DNA from 3 places in the Enterococcus diestrammenae genome. Region 2 is predicted to be linked to each of the others. Evidence: predicted binding sites of a transcription regulator. Region 2 holds the regulator's gene; each other region holds the start of a gene.
What was found. Region 2 encodes HrcA, which represses chaperone genes, less so after heat shock. Its sites were predicted from a motif close to TTAGCACTCNNNNNNNNNGAGTGCTAA; they were not measured.
Positions count from the first base shown of each region.

Region 1: the regulator HrcA is predicted to act here: its motif matches at 2,814-2,840, upstream of clpP (ATP-dependent Clp endopeptidase proteolytic subunit ClpP).
Region 3: the regulator HrcA is predicted to act here: its motif matches at 2,469-2,495, upstream of groES (co-chaperone GroES).

Region 1 covers NZ_JBMRGR010000007.1:103,095-107,386, reverse strand. The annotation lists gene ACO03U_RS06735 (ABC transporter ATP-binding protein) at 1-1,365, shown strand, start outside; gene ACO03U_RS06730 (gamma carbonic anhydrase family protein) at 1,513-1,998, shown strand; gene clpP (ATP-dependent Clp endopeptidase proteolytic subunit ClpP) at 2,149-2,745, opposite strand; gene ACO03U_RS06720 (hypothetical protein) at 2,984-3,508, shown strand; gene ACO03U_RS06715 (glycerophosphodiester phosphodiesterase) at 3,676-4,292, shown strand, end outside.
Region 2 covers NZ_JBMRGR010000005.1:79,970-84,261, reverse strand. The annotation lists gene dnaK (molecular chaperone DnaK) at 1-966, opposite strand, end outside; gene grpE (nucleotide exchange factor GrpE) at 1,026-1,586, opposite strand; gene hrcA (heat-inducible transcriptional repressor HrcA) at 1,613-2,662, opposite strand; gene hemW (radical SAM family heme chaperone HemW) at 2,975-4,141, opposite strand.
Region 3 covers NZ_JBMRGR010000001.1:119,466-123,757, reverse strand. The annotation lists gene groL (chaperonin GroEL) at 404-2,023, opposite strand; gene groES (co-chaperone GroES) at 2,139-2,423, opposite strand; gene ACO03U_RS00580 (NAD(P)-dependent oxidoreductase) at 2,681-3,307, shown strand; gene ACO03U_RS00575 (MBL fold metallo-hydrolase) at 3,496-4,284, opposite strand.

The DNA.
Region 1 (4,292 bases), on a different contig from region 2:
GCTGTTTCTGGAGCCATGCAACAAACCTTGACAGGGATTGTCACTGCGGTCCTAGGAATCATCATGGCAGTTTCCATGATGTTTTATATCAATTGGAAGATGGCTTTGGTAGCGATGATCATGATTCCGCTATCTTTCATCATTTCGCGAACCATTATCGGAATCTCCCAAAAGTATTTCCAAAACATGCAAAATGCGTTGGGGGACTTGAATGGGTTTGTTCAAGAAAATATGACTGGGTTTGCCGTCTTGAAGGTTTACGGACGGGAAAAAGAAACCTTGGAAAATTTCAAAAAAGTTAACTACAACGTCCGAAATAATGGTTTTAAGGCCTCCTTTATTTCAGGACTGATGAATCCTCTCGTGTCCCTGACGGCATATCTGGCTTATATTGCCATCGCAGTGATGGGGGGCCATTATGTGATTGCCGGTGTTATCGTGGTGGGGCAGTTGCAAGCTTTTATCCAGTATATCTGGCAGGTTAGTCAACCTTTGGGAAATATCACCCAGCTTTCCACCGTGTTGCAGGCAGCTTCTGCGGCTTCACGCCGGGTCTTCGAGATTTTGGATGAACCAGAAGAAAGTTTGAATGAAGAAAACGTACCCCTGCCCACACCGGTCCAAGGCAATGTGACGTTTGATCACGTAGCCTTTAGCTATGATCCGAAAAACCCGCTAATTACTGACCTCAGCTTTGAAGTCAAGGCGGGGCAAACTGTCGCAGTCGTGGGACCGACTGGAGCTGGTAAAACCACCTTAATCAATTTGTTGATGCGTTTTTATGACGTGGATTCAGGCGCTATCAAAATCGATGGCGTGGACACCAAGTCGATGGATCGCAGCGAAGTTCGTTCGGTTTTTGGGATGGTCTTACAAGATGCGTGGCTCTATGAAGGAACCATTGCTGACAATATCCGTTTTGGCCATCTGGAGGCGACGGATTATGAAGTGGTGGATGCAGCCAAAACAGCCAACGTGGATCATTTTATCCGCACCATGCCTGATGGTTACGAGATGACGATCAACGCCGAGGGAAACAACGTCTCCCTTGGGCAAAAACAATTGTTAACCATTGCCCGCGCCGTCATTTCAAATCCGAAAATTTTGATTTTGGATGAAGCCACTAGTTCGGTGGATACTCGATTGGAAGCTTTGATCCAAAAAGCGATGGACAAAGTAATGGAAGGGCGCACTAGTTTTGTGATTGCTCACCGTTTGTCTACCATTCGGGATGCTGATTTGATTTTGGTGATGAACCATGGCAATATCATCGAAAAAGGCAACCATGAAACCCTCTTAGCGCAAGGCGGCTTTTATAGCAAGCTCTATCAAAGTCAGTTTGCCGAAGACGGCGATTACGAATAACTAAAAACATCAGCTATCTCGGAAGTGTTCTATGGCTTCGTGGATAGCTGATTTTTTTGAAACGATTTGTGTTACAGGGGGAAACGTTGGATAATAAGGTTAGATTCTGAGAAAAAGGGAAGTCTTAAAGAAAGGCGTGTGAGGTGGATGAAACCTTTTATCGCAAAAAATGCGGTGGTGGTAGGAGATGTCCAGCTGGGGGCAGATGTTACCGTTTGGTACAATAGTGTGCTTCGCGGAGATGCTAACTCGATTACGATTGGTGCAGGTACAAATATCCAAGATGGTACGATTATCCATGTGGATCACGATGCCCCAACAAATATTGCCGAAAATGTCACGGTGGGCCACCAGTGTATGCTTCATGGCTGCCGCATTGAAAAAGGGGCTTTGATTGGGATGAGCAGTATCGTCTTAAATCATGCGGTGATTGGTGAAAATAGTTTGCTTGGGGCGGGCTCTTTGGTGACCCAAGGAACGGTGATTCCCCCCAATGTTTTAGCGTTTGGGCGACCGGCAAGAGTGATTCGACCACTAACTCCAGCAGAACTGGAAAAAAATCGGCAATATATCCAGCATTATATTGCGATGGGAGCAGCCCATCGAGAAGGGCATTTTCAATTAATTTACTAGAGCAAAAAAGAAGACGCTGATGAATATCAGTGCCTTCTTTTTTGGTCTAGATAGAGAACTTATAAAAAATTAGCTCCGTAGCAATTGGATTAGCAGTCCCACTACAACCCGAGGGATTCTCCGGAAGCGAGTCTGCCCTGTTTTGTTCCATTATTTATTCAAGCTATTGGAAGATTCCATGATTTCGTCGATCAAGCCGTAATCTTTGGCTTGTTGGGCGGTCATGTAGTTGTCTCGATCGGTATCTTTTTCGATGACTTCCAATGGTTGACCCGTACGTTCTGCCAAGATTGCGTTCAAGCGTTCGCGGGTTTGCAAGATATGACGAGCGGCAATCTCGATTTCTGTAGCTTGCCCTTGGGCACCGCCAAGAGGTTGGTGAATCATGATTTCAGCATTTGGTAAAGCAAAGCGTTTGCCTTTCGTACCTGCTGTCAATAAGAATGACCCCATTGAAGCCGCCATCCCCATAACGATGGTTACGACGTCAGCTTTGACGAAGTTCATGGTATCGTAAATTGCCATGCCGGCAGTCACGCTACCACCTGGTGAGTTGATGTACAAATAGATATCTTTTTCTGAATCTTGGGCATCCAAGAACAACAATTGAGCGATGATGGAGTTTGCCAAATCGTCGGTTACTTGGCCGCTTAACATGATGATGCGGTCTTTAAGTAAGCGAGAGTAGATGTCATAGGCTCTTTCACCACGAGACGATTGTTCAATTACTGTAGGGATTAAATTCATAAGAAAGTTTCCTCCTTTAAATTGTGCCACCGATGTTTAGGGTGGCTCAAGTTTTTTCATTCATAAGTGTAGCACAAATGTGCCGCGACTTCTAAAAAGAAGTATACACTGATGGTCAAAGTTGGTCAAACGAAAAAACTCAGGTCTGAGCTTCCCTTTCTATTGCGAGTCTTGGGGGCTTTTATGCTACAATAAAAATAACGAGTCATGGAACAATTTTGAAAAGTGAGGAGATTTTATGTCAGCCAATATCCTAACAGCAGTAGCCGCCTTGGTGGGGGTATTAATCGGGGCAATCATCGTCACGATCACCTTTAATTTACGAATTCGCTTCGAGCAACGAAAAGAACATCGCCGGCGGGTGTTGGAACACAAGGTACGAGAAATCGAAACCCTCTTATTATTGAATAAAAAAGTCCAAGAAATCTTACAAAAACGTTCAGCGACTTTGGAGGCTTACATCAGCTTTGATGCCTTTGATGATGCCTATATCACTATTGATGATTATGTTTATCTGCAATCATTTGTCTCGCAAAATAATTTTTACTTGCCTAATTTTATTGTGGAAGAATTCTTTACTAAGATTGGGCAACGGAAAGTGATTTTGACCCCCGAAGAGACGGTGAATATCGGTGGGTATGCTTACAAAGGTGGTCGCGTATTGCTAGAGCATTTCTCTGACTCCTTGGTGGAACTGATCAATGAGCGGAAAACGCAATTGAAGCAGTATTCTCAAGAGGAACTGACTTACTTATCCAATTAAGCTAGGGATCATCATTTTCAAAAAGAAGATGATGATCTTTTTTTAATAGACCAGGAGACAAGCGCCTAGGTTTTAGCCAGTATCAATGCTTTGGAATCAAGGAATATCCCCAACGTTGTTTCAAAAGGTCTCGAAGTGGTACAATGGATGCGATTGGAGTGAAACAGATGACACAAGTAGTTGCCCACCGTGGCGCTAGTGGGACCCGCCCAGAAAACACGTTGCCTGCATTTGCGGAAGCGGTGCGGGTAGAGGCCGACGTGATTGAATTGGACGTGCACCTGTCAAAGGATGGCCATTTGATGGTGATGCATGATGAAGAAGTCGATCGCACCACCGATGGCAAAGGTCTTTTGCGGGAGAAGACGCTAACTGAACTCAAACGTCTGAATGCCGGGGGCTGGTTTTCTTCAGAATATCAGTCCACCAAGATACCTACTTTAAAAGAAGTCCTAAACTTACTTTTGATGCGGAATTATCGTGGGGTCTTGACCATTGAAATCAAGACGGATAAGTACCACTATCCCGGGATTGAAGAAAAACTTAGCAACTTGATGACCAGTCAGCTCTGGCCGTTTGCTCACTGGTACTGTAGTTTCAATATGAAATCATTGGAAATCATCCATGAAATAGAGCCGGATGCCCAGTTGGATTTTATCATGGGAACGGCAGAATCCAAACCGCCGCTAGCCTTGAGTCGACCGTTTATCGAAGGGATTCATCCGAAGATCGACTGGGTGGAAACCCATGCGGCTCAAATGGCGGACTATCCAATTGCGGTGCG
Region 2 (4,292 bases):
TTCAACTACCGCTGGAATACGAGTAGAACCACCAACTAAGATGACTTCATCGATTTCAGATTGGTTCAAGCCAGCATCTTTCAACGCTTGGCGAACCGGTGTTTTTGTCCGTTCAACTAAATCAGCTGTGATTTCGTCAAATTTCGCACGAGTCAAAGTCATTTCCAAGTGCATTGGTCCAGCTTCACCAGCTGTGATAAATGGCAAGCTAATTTGAGTAGAAGTCACACCAGATAAGTCTTTCTTCGCTTTTTCAGCAGCATCTTTCAACCGTTGCAAAGCCATCTTGTCAGCGGACAAGTCAATTCCGTTTTCTTTCTTAAATTCAGCTACCATGTAGTCAATGATCTTGTTATCGAAGTCATCCCCACCGAGGTGATTGTCCCCAGCTGTTGACAAAACATCAAAGACGCCGTCACCAAGTTCAAGGATGGATACGTCGAAGGTCCCACCACCAAGGTCAAAGACTAAGATTTTTTCATCTTTATCCGTCTTGTCCATACCGTAAGCCAAGGCTGCGGCAGTTGGTTCGTTGACAATCCGTTCCACTTCCAAACCGGCGATTTTACCAGCATCTTTGGTTGCTTGACGTTGAGCATCATTGAAATAAGCCGGCACAGTGATAACCGCTTTTTCAACTTTTTCCCCAAGGTAATCTTCAGCGAAACCTTTCAAGTATTGCAAGATCATTGCTGAAATTTCTTGTGGAGTATAAGATTTGTCTTCCACTTGAACTTTATAGCCAGCTTCACCCATGTGGCGTTTGATGGAAGCTACTGTATTTGGGTTAGTCACTGCTTGACGTTTAGCAACTTCCCCGACTTGGATTTCACCGTTTTTGAAGGAAACCACAGATGGTGTCGTACGGTTGCCTTCTGGATTGGCGATAATCTTTGCTTCTCCGCCTTCCAATACGGAAACGGCAGAGTTGGTGGTACCTAAGTCAATACCGATAATTTTACTCATAATTAAAGCACTCCTTTGTAAATGTGTTTTTATCGTAATAAATTACGTGAACAACTTGTTTATTGGGCTACGATGACCATGGCTGGTCGCAAAACGCGGTCATGGAGTTTGTAACCTTTTTGAAAGACTTCTACGATGGTATCTGCAGGCAGTTCCTCAGAAGCGGGGACTGTTTGCACACCATGATGAACATTTGGATCATAGGCGGTGCCTTTTGCTGCAGGAATCTCTTCAATTCCTTCTTCCTTCAAGGCGTTTAACAGGCTTTCCAGCACCATTTCCACACCTTTTTTCAAACTTGCTCCTTGATCATCAGTGACTTCAGTCGCTAATGCTCGCTCTAAGTTATCAATGGAAGAGAGCAATTTTTTTGCTAAATCTTGGGAACGGTATTTTTGTAGCATTTCCCGCTCGCTACGATTGCGCTTAGTAATGTTGGCGATCTCTGCTTGCGCCCGCAAGTATTGATCTTCCAACGCAGCTTTCTCAGCTGTTACTTTTTCCAGTTCTGACAATTCATCGCTTACCTCAGCAGACTCAGTCGCTTCGGCATTTTCGCCAGCAACTAAATCTTCTAGTTCTTCAACTTCCGCCTTGAACTCTTGGTCTTTTTTGGACACATCATGACTTCCCTTCTTTAGTTTCCTTAACTCCACTCGCTACTATTGTCCAGCGAACGATAGTAATCCGCCAGTTTTGACGCTAATTCGTGGCGAAAAGCATCAATCAAACCGAACATCTTCGAATAGGGCATGCTGGTAGGACCTAGCAATGCAATGGTTCCTTGACCGTGGCCGTCGATTTCGTAGGTTGCTTGGATCAAGCTCATATTTTGAAAGAGCTGACTACCCAGTTCATTGCCAATCCGAATCTGAATTCCACGATCCTGTGGCACTAGCAATTGACTCAATTTTTCTGAATCTTTCATCAACGTATACATCGTTTTGAAATGATCCACATCTTGAGCTCCCTCAAAATCAAGCATATTCATCCGACCACCGACATAGACCTTCGATTCGAAAGCTTGTCCCAACATGGTATCAAACAAGGATAAGATGCCTTCTGTGGTTTGAAAATACTTATGGAGAATCATTGGGATTTCCGTTCGCAACCGATTATAGACAGTGACTAGCGGTTCTCCCACTAACCGATCATTGATGATTCGGACCATCTTCTCCAAATCTTCCCCACTGATGGCGGCCGGAATGGTAAAGACTTGGCTTTCCACATTTCCTTTATCCGTCACAATCAAGGCGATGACTTGGCGATTATTCAATGGTACAATCCGAAAACCGGTCAATTTTCGGTCTTTGACATCCGGACCTAAAGACAGAGCCGTATAGCTGGTCAACTGAGAAAGAATCGTGGCAGACTGTTGGATAATTTCATTGATTTCATGAAACTCCCCACCAAAAGATTGGCGGATCGTCTGCATCTCCTTTTTAGCGACTCGACTCGGCTGCAACAGATGGTCCACATAGTAACGGTATCCCTCAATCGAAGGAACACGTCCGGAAGAAGAATGGGTTTTTTGAAGGAGCCCTAACTCTTCTAAGGCCTTCATTTCATTTCTGATCGTCGCCGAACTGGCATCGATTCCTTCTTCCATTAGTTTTTTTGAACCAACCGGCTGTCCGGTCTGTGTGTAATGCTGGATGATGAGACGTAGAATATCTTGTTGCCGATTTGTCAACATTTCTATCACCTCTCATTAGCACTCATTAACTCTAAGTGCTAACACGATTATAAATATACCACATTTACTTGAGATGTCAAGAATTTTACATCAAAAATTAGCACTCACGATTGCCGAGTGCTAATTCAAAATTGTACTGAAAAAGAGTGATAGATCAAGCTTTTTAGCTGATTGCTAGCCATGACAGAGTTATCTGAGTCAGCGTCTTCAAAGAATATTCACGCTTTTTTCTAGTTTTGCTAGCTTTTGATTGTTGTTCACGATAATAAAAAGCCGCCACTGGAGATAGCTTCCTCAATAGCGACTTTCCTGTCATTCATCTAATAAAAACTTTTCAAAAATATCGTTCCCAATCAATAACCCTTGTGCCGTCAAACGAACACTGCCATTTTCCACCACTAAATGGCCAGCCTTTGCTTCTGTCGACAGGACATCCCCATAAACCGATTCCAGAGAACATTGAAATTTTTCCTGGAAGCGTTGGAAGGAAACTCCTTCTTTTAAACGCAAGCCCAAAAACATTTCTTCCTCCATTTGATTTTCGCGAGTTAAGACTTCATTTTCCATCACTGGCAAAATACCTTGACGTAACGGTTTTAAATAATGTTGAATGGGCCCATAATTTTTGTAACGTCGGTTCCCCAGATACCCACTCGCTCCAGCGCCAAAGCCAAAATAGTGTTGGTTATGCCAATAGACGGTATTATGCTTGGATTCATGTCCTGGCAACGCAAAATTACTGACTTCGTATTGCTTTCGTCCAGCTTTTTCCATCGCCTTGATCGTCTCTTCAAACATTTGACCTTCTTCTTCTTGATCTGGTAACTCCAAACGTCCTTGTCGTACCCAATTCATGAACATGGTTTTATTTTCTAAAATCAAGGAATACAAAGAGTAATGGGGCAAATCGAGGTCAAGAGCTCGCTTCAGTGTGTCACGGAAACTAGCCAAACTCTGGCCAGGCAAGGCGTATATTAAATCGATGGACACATTACGAAAATCAGCTTTTTCCAAAAAAGCCATCGTTTGATAGACATCATCTGCCGTATGTTTACGACCAATCTTCTTTAAGAGGCGATCATCAAAAGTCTGTACCCCCATGGACAGGCGATCCACACCATAGTTTTGCATGACCTTCAGTTTGTCCACCGTCAAGTCACCAGGATTCGCTTCTACCGTAAATTCTTCCACTGTCTTCATGGGAAAGCGTTGGACAATCCCTCCCAGTAAACGATCTAGCTGTTGAGCAGTCAGTGCAGTTGGTGTGCCCCCACCGACGTATAGTGTCGGCGCTTGGTCGATGGGCGTCTGGGCCAACTGTAAGTCCATCTCTCTTAACAGTAGCTCAAGATATTCATCCACTGGTTGCCCTTCAAGAAAGACTTTATTGAAGTCACAGTAGTAACAGATATGTTCACAAAAAGGAATGTGAATGTAGGCTGAGATTGCCTGTGAGTCACTTTGAATCATCCACTTCATCCTCCATTTCCTTCAGATTCGCTGTTCAGTCTAGCATTTTCTCAGCAGAAACACAACGATTCGAAAAACTACTATTGTATCGGTCCTGTGAAAATCAGGGTGCTCTGACTTGACGGAGTATTCTCGAATTGTCAAATGAAAGTCGTCCTGG
Region 3 (4,292 bases), on a different contig from region 2:
CTTTCTCCACCACTGGTATATTCGCGAGCGCTTCAAATACAGCGCTATTTATTTTCAGTTTACTACGGTTCTCCTATCCTTAGTTAGCAAGAATGATTTTTCATCGTGACAAATCATTTGATGCTTATTTTTTTATAAGTCCTTTATTGGTTAGGGTGTACGTTCCTTTGCTAAATATAGTCGTCTTTAATCATAAAAATATGGAAAAAACGACAGCCTTCCGATTAATTTAGGTTTGCATTCCTATTAGTTGGGCTTTTTTGGCCAAAATATGGGATTAAGCTTTTCAACAATTCTAATTTTTTACTTTCGACACCCTAACCTTTAGTTACGAAGCAAAACCTCTCAAACAAAATAGCTGTTTGAGAGGTTTTTGGCGAAACATTTAGTTAACAAAACTTTTTTACATCATGCCCATGCCAGGATCCATTGCTGGTGCAGCAGGTGCAGCTGGTTCTGGTTTGTCAGCTACGACTGCTTCAGTGGTTAACAACAAAGCAGCAACAGAAGCCGCATTTTGCAAGGCTGAACGAGTTACTTTAGTAGGATCCACAATACCGGCTTCTACCATGTTCACCCATTCACCGTTTGCAGCATTGAAACCAACGCCGATTTCAGCATTTTTCAGCTTGTCGATGATGACAGAGCCTTCATACCCGGCATTTTCAGCAATTTGACGCACAGGTTCTTCCAAGGCACGAAGCACAATCTTGATACCAGTTGCGATATCGCCTTCTGCTTCCAATTCGGAAACTTTACCGATGACGTTGACTAAAGCTGTCCCCCCACCGGAGACCATCCCTTCTTCGACAGCGGCCCGAGTAGCATTCAAGGCATCTTCAATTCGTAATTTCATTTCTTTCAATTCAGTTTCAGTTGGTGCACCGACTTTGATGACGGCTACCCCACCAGCTAATTTAGCTAAGCGTTCTTGCAATTTTTCCCGATCAAAATCAGAAGTTGTTTCAGCAATTTGGTTTTTAATCAATTGTACCCGAGCTTGAATAGCTTCAGTGGCACCAGCACCTTCCACGATGGTCGTGTTGTCTTTATCAACAACGACTTTGCTAGCTTGGCCCAAGCTTTCGATTGTCGCATCTTTCAATTCCAAACCAAGGTCTTCAGTAATCACCGTGCCACCAGTCAAGACAGCGATATCTTCCAACATCGCTTTCCGACGGTCACCAAAACCAGGTGCTTTCACAGCGACGACATTGAAAGTCCCACGAATTTTGTTCAAGACCAATGTTGGCAATGCTTCGCCATCCACGTCGTCAGCAATGATCAACAGTGGTTTTGATTGTTGCAAGATTTGTTCCAATAAAGGCAAGATATCTTGAATATTGGAAATCTTTTTGTCCGTGATCAAGATGTAAGGATTGTCCAAAACAGCTTCCATCTTATCATTGTCAGTCACCATGTATTGAGAAAGGTAGCCGCGGTCAAATTGCATCCCTTCCACTACGTCTAATTCGGTTTCAATCCCTTTTGATTCTTCAATGGTAATGACCCCATCATTGCCAACTTTTTCCATAGCATCAGCAATGTATTGACCGACTTCTTCAGAGCTAGAAGAAACCGCACCAACTTGAGCAATCGCTTCTTTAGAATCAACCACTGTTGAGATTTTGTGCAATTCTTCAACTGCGGCTTTCGTTGCCAATTCAATCCCGCGACGGATACCGATTGGGTTCGCGCCTGCAGTCACGTTTTTCAATCCTTCACGAACGATGGCTTGCGTTAACAAGGTAGCCGTCGTTGTCCCGTCACCAGCGATATCATTGGTTTTTGAAGCAACTTCGGAAACCAATTTGGCCCCCATATTTTCAAAATGGTCTTCCAATTCGATTTCTTTGGCGATGGTGACCCCGTCGTTTGTAATCAAAGGTGAGCCATAAGATTTTTCCAATACAACATTACGACCTTTAGGGCCTAAGGTAACTTTGACCGTATCTGCTAGTTTATCTACCCCGCGAAGCATCGCTGCCCGGGCATCTTCTGAAAACTTAAGTTCTTTTGCCATGATTTATTTCACCTCATAATTAGTTGGCTCAGATCGGCTGGGCTCATCTCAAGCTCTTCGTCTAATCTGATACCATTTGTTAAATTGTCATTTTTGGGGAAGTTTGGTAAGCAACCTATTCAACGATGGCCATAATGTCTTTGCCATTGACGATTAAGTATTCTACGCCATCGAACTTGACTTCAGAGCCAGCATATTTTTCAAACATCACTTGGTCACCAACGCTGACTTCAAGAGGTGCTTTTTCGCCACTATCCAAAGTACGTCCAGCACCAACAGCGACAACTTCGCCTGTTTGCGGTTTTTCTTGAGCGGATGAGGCTAAGACGATACCGCCGATTGATTTTTCTTCTTCCTTCGCGACTTTGATAACGACGCGATCACCTAATGGTTTTAACACGTTAAATCCCTCCAATAATGTTGTTACGATTTTGTGTTTTGGGAATTAGCACTCTCATACATCGAGTGCTAACCTACAAAACTTATGATACTCATTTTGACACCAGATGGCAAGTCATTTACTCAAAAAAATCTAGAAGAAATCATGAAGAAAAAATAGTGAATTTTGGAAGCAAACCAATTTGTTGCTTTCCTACCACGGGCCTCGTATGATGAAATCATAGCTCAATCGTAAAGCTGACAAAGGAGGAACTTTTGATGAAGATTGCAATTATCGGTGCGACCGGCCATGCAGGGAGCTTGCTTGTTCAAGAAGGTCTGAAACGTGGGCAAGACATCACCGCCATCATGCACAATGCCAGTAAACTAACAGTTGACGTCCCCTACATTGAAAAAGACTTATTTGCTTTGACCAAAGAGGATTTACTCCCTTTCGATGTAGTCATCGACGCCTTCCGAGCACCGGCTGGCAAAGAAGACTTACACGAAACCAGCCTCGCCCATTTAATCACTATTCTTAGTGGAACTAAGGTACGACTTTTAGTCGTGGGGGGCTCTTCTTCCCTCTTTATTGACGACCAAGATACCCGCATGATTGATCAGGCCCCCACTGATGCGCCGTACTATCCGACAGCTTATCATATGTACCAAGCTTTCCGAGAGTTACCGACCACGACTCAGCTTAGATGGACCTATCTCTCCCCAGCGGCTTTTTTCAACCCTGATGGTGCTGCTACGGGTGAGTATCGTTTCACCGGCGACCACTTGGGTACAGACGCTGCCGGCAATAGTGAAATCAGTATGGCTGACTATGCTGTAGCGATGCTAGATATCGCTGAACAAAACCTTTACGAAAACCAACATGTCGGTGTGGTAGGCAAATAAATAAGTTCTTTATCTACAAAAAAGCATCACTTCCTCTCAGTTACGCCCTGAGGAAAGTAGTGCTTTTGTCATATATATATTTAAGATTAAACCGGCAAAAGTAGTATGAATGTTACGGATAATCAGTCAACAAATGACAGAAAAACAATAAAATTTACGGAGCTATATTTCACCATCTGATTATTTTATCACAACGAAAACAGCTCACAGGCGCGGTCTGGATCGGTGTCATAAACATCAAAATCATACCCCACTCCGAGATCATGTTCTCTTAACGTGTTTTCCATCGTCAAATGAGCCAATTCTTTCAGATTGTTTTCCTTACTCAAATGGCCCAGATAAATCCGTTTGGTTTTGTCGCCGATGATATCAGCAGCGACCAAAGCCCCATCTTCATTAGACAAATGACCGTGGTCTCCCAAAATCCGTTGCTTTAAGTTCCAAGGATAAGGTCCCATCCGTAACATTTCTAAGTCGTGGTTCGATTCTAATAGATAGGCATCCGCATTGCGAATCACGCCACGCACATGATCAGAACAATAGCCCGTATCCGTCAGCATGACAAAACTCTTATCATTTTTGTGAAAACTATAAAATTGAGGCGCTGCCGCATCGTGGGAGACACCAAAACTCTCGATGTCCAAATCCCCTAACGTTAAAACTTTACCCATTTCAAAAATTTGCTTTTGCTCCAGAGGGACATTGCCAATCATGGGGTCCATCGCCGCCCATGTTTTTTCATTGGCGTAGATATCTAACTTGTATTTTCGTGCCATCACGCCGACACCATGGATATGGTCCCGATGTTCATGGGTAACCAAGATGGCATCCAAGTCATCAGGTTTACGTCCGACTTCTGCCAGTAACGAAGTAATTTTTTTACCGGAAAGGCCGGCATCCACTAAGATTTTCTTCTGCTCAGATTCGATGTACAGGGAGTTTCCTGAACTGCCACTGGCCAAAATTGCGATATTCATAGTTGCCG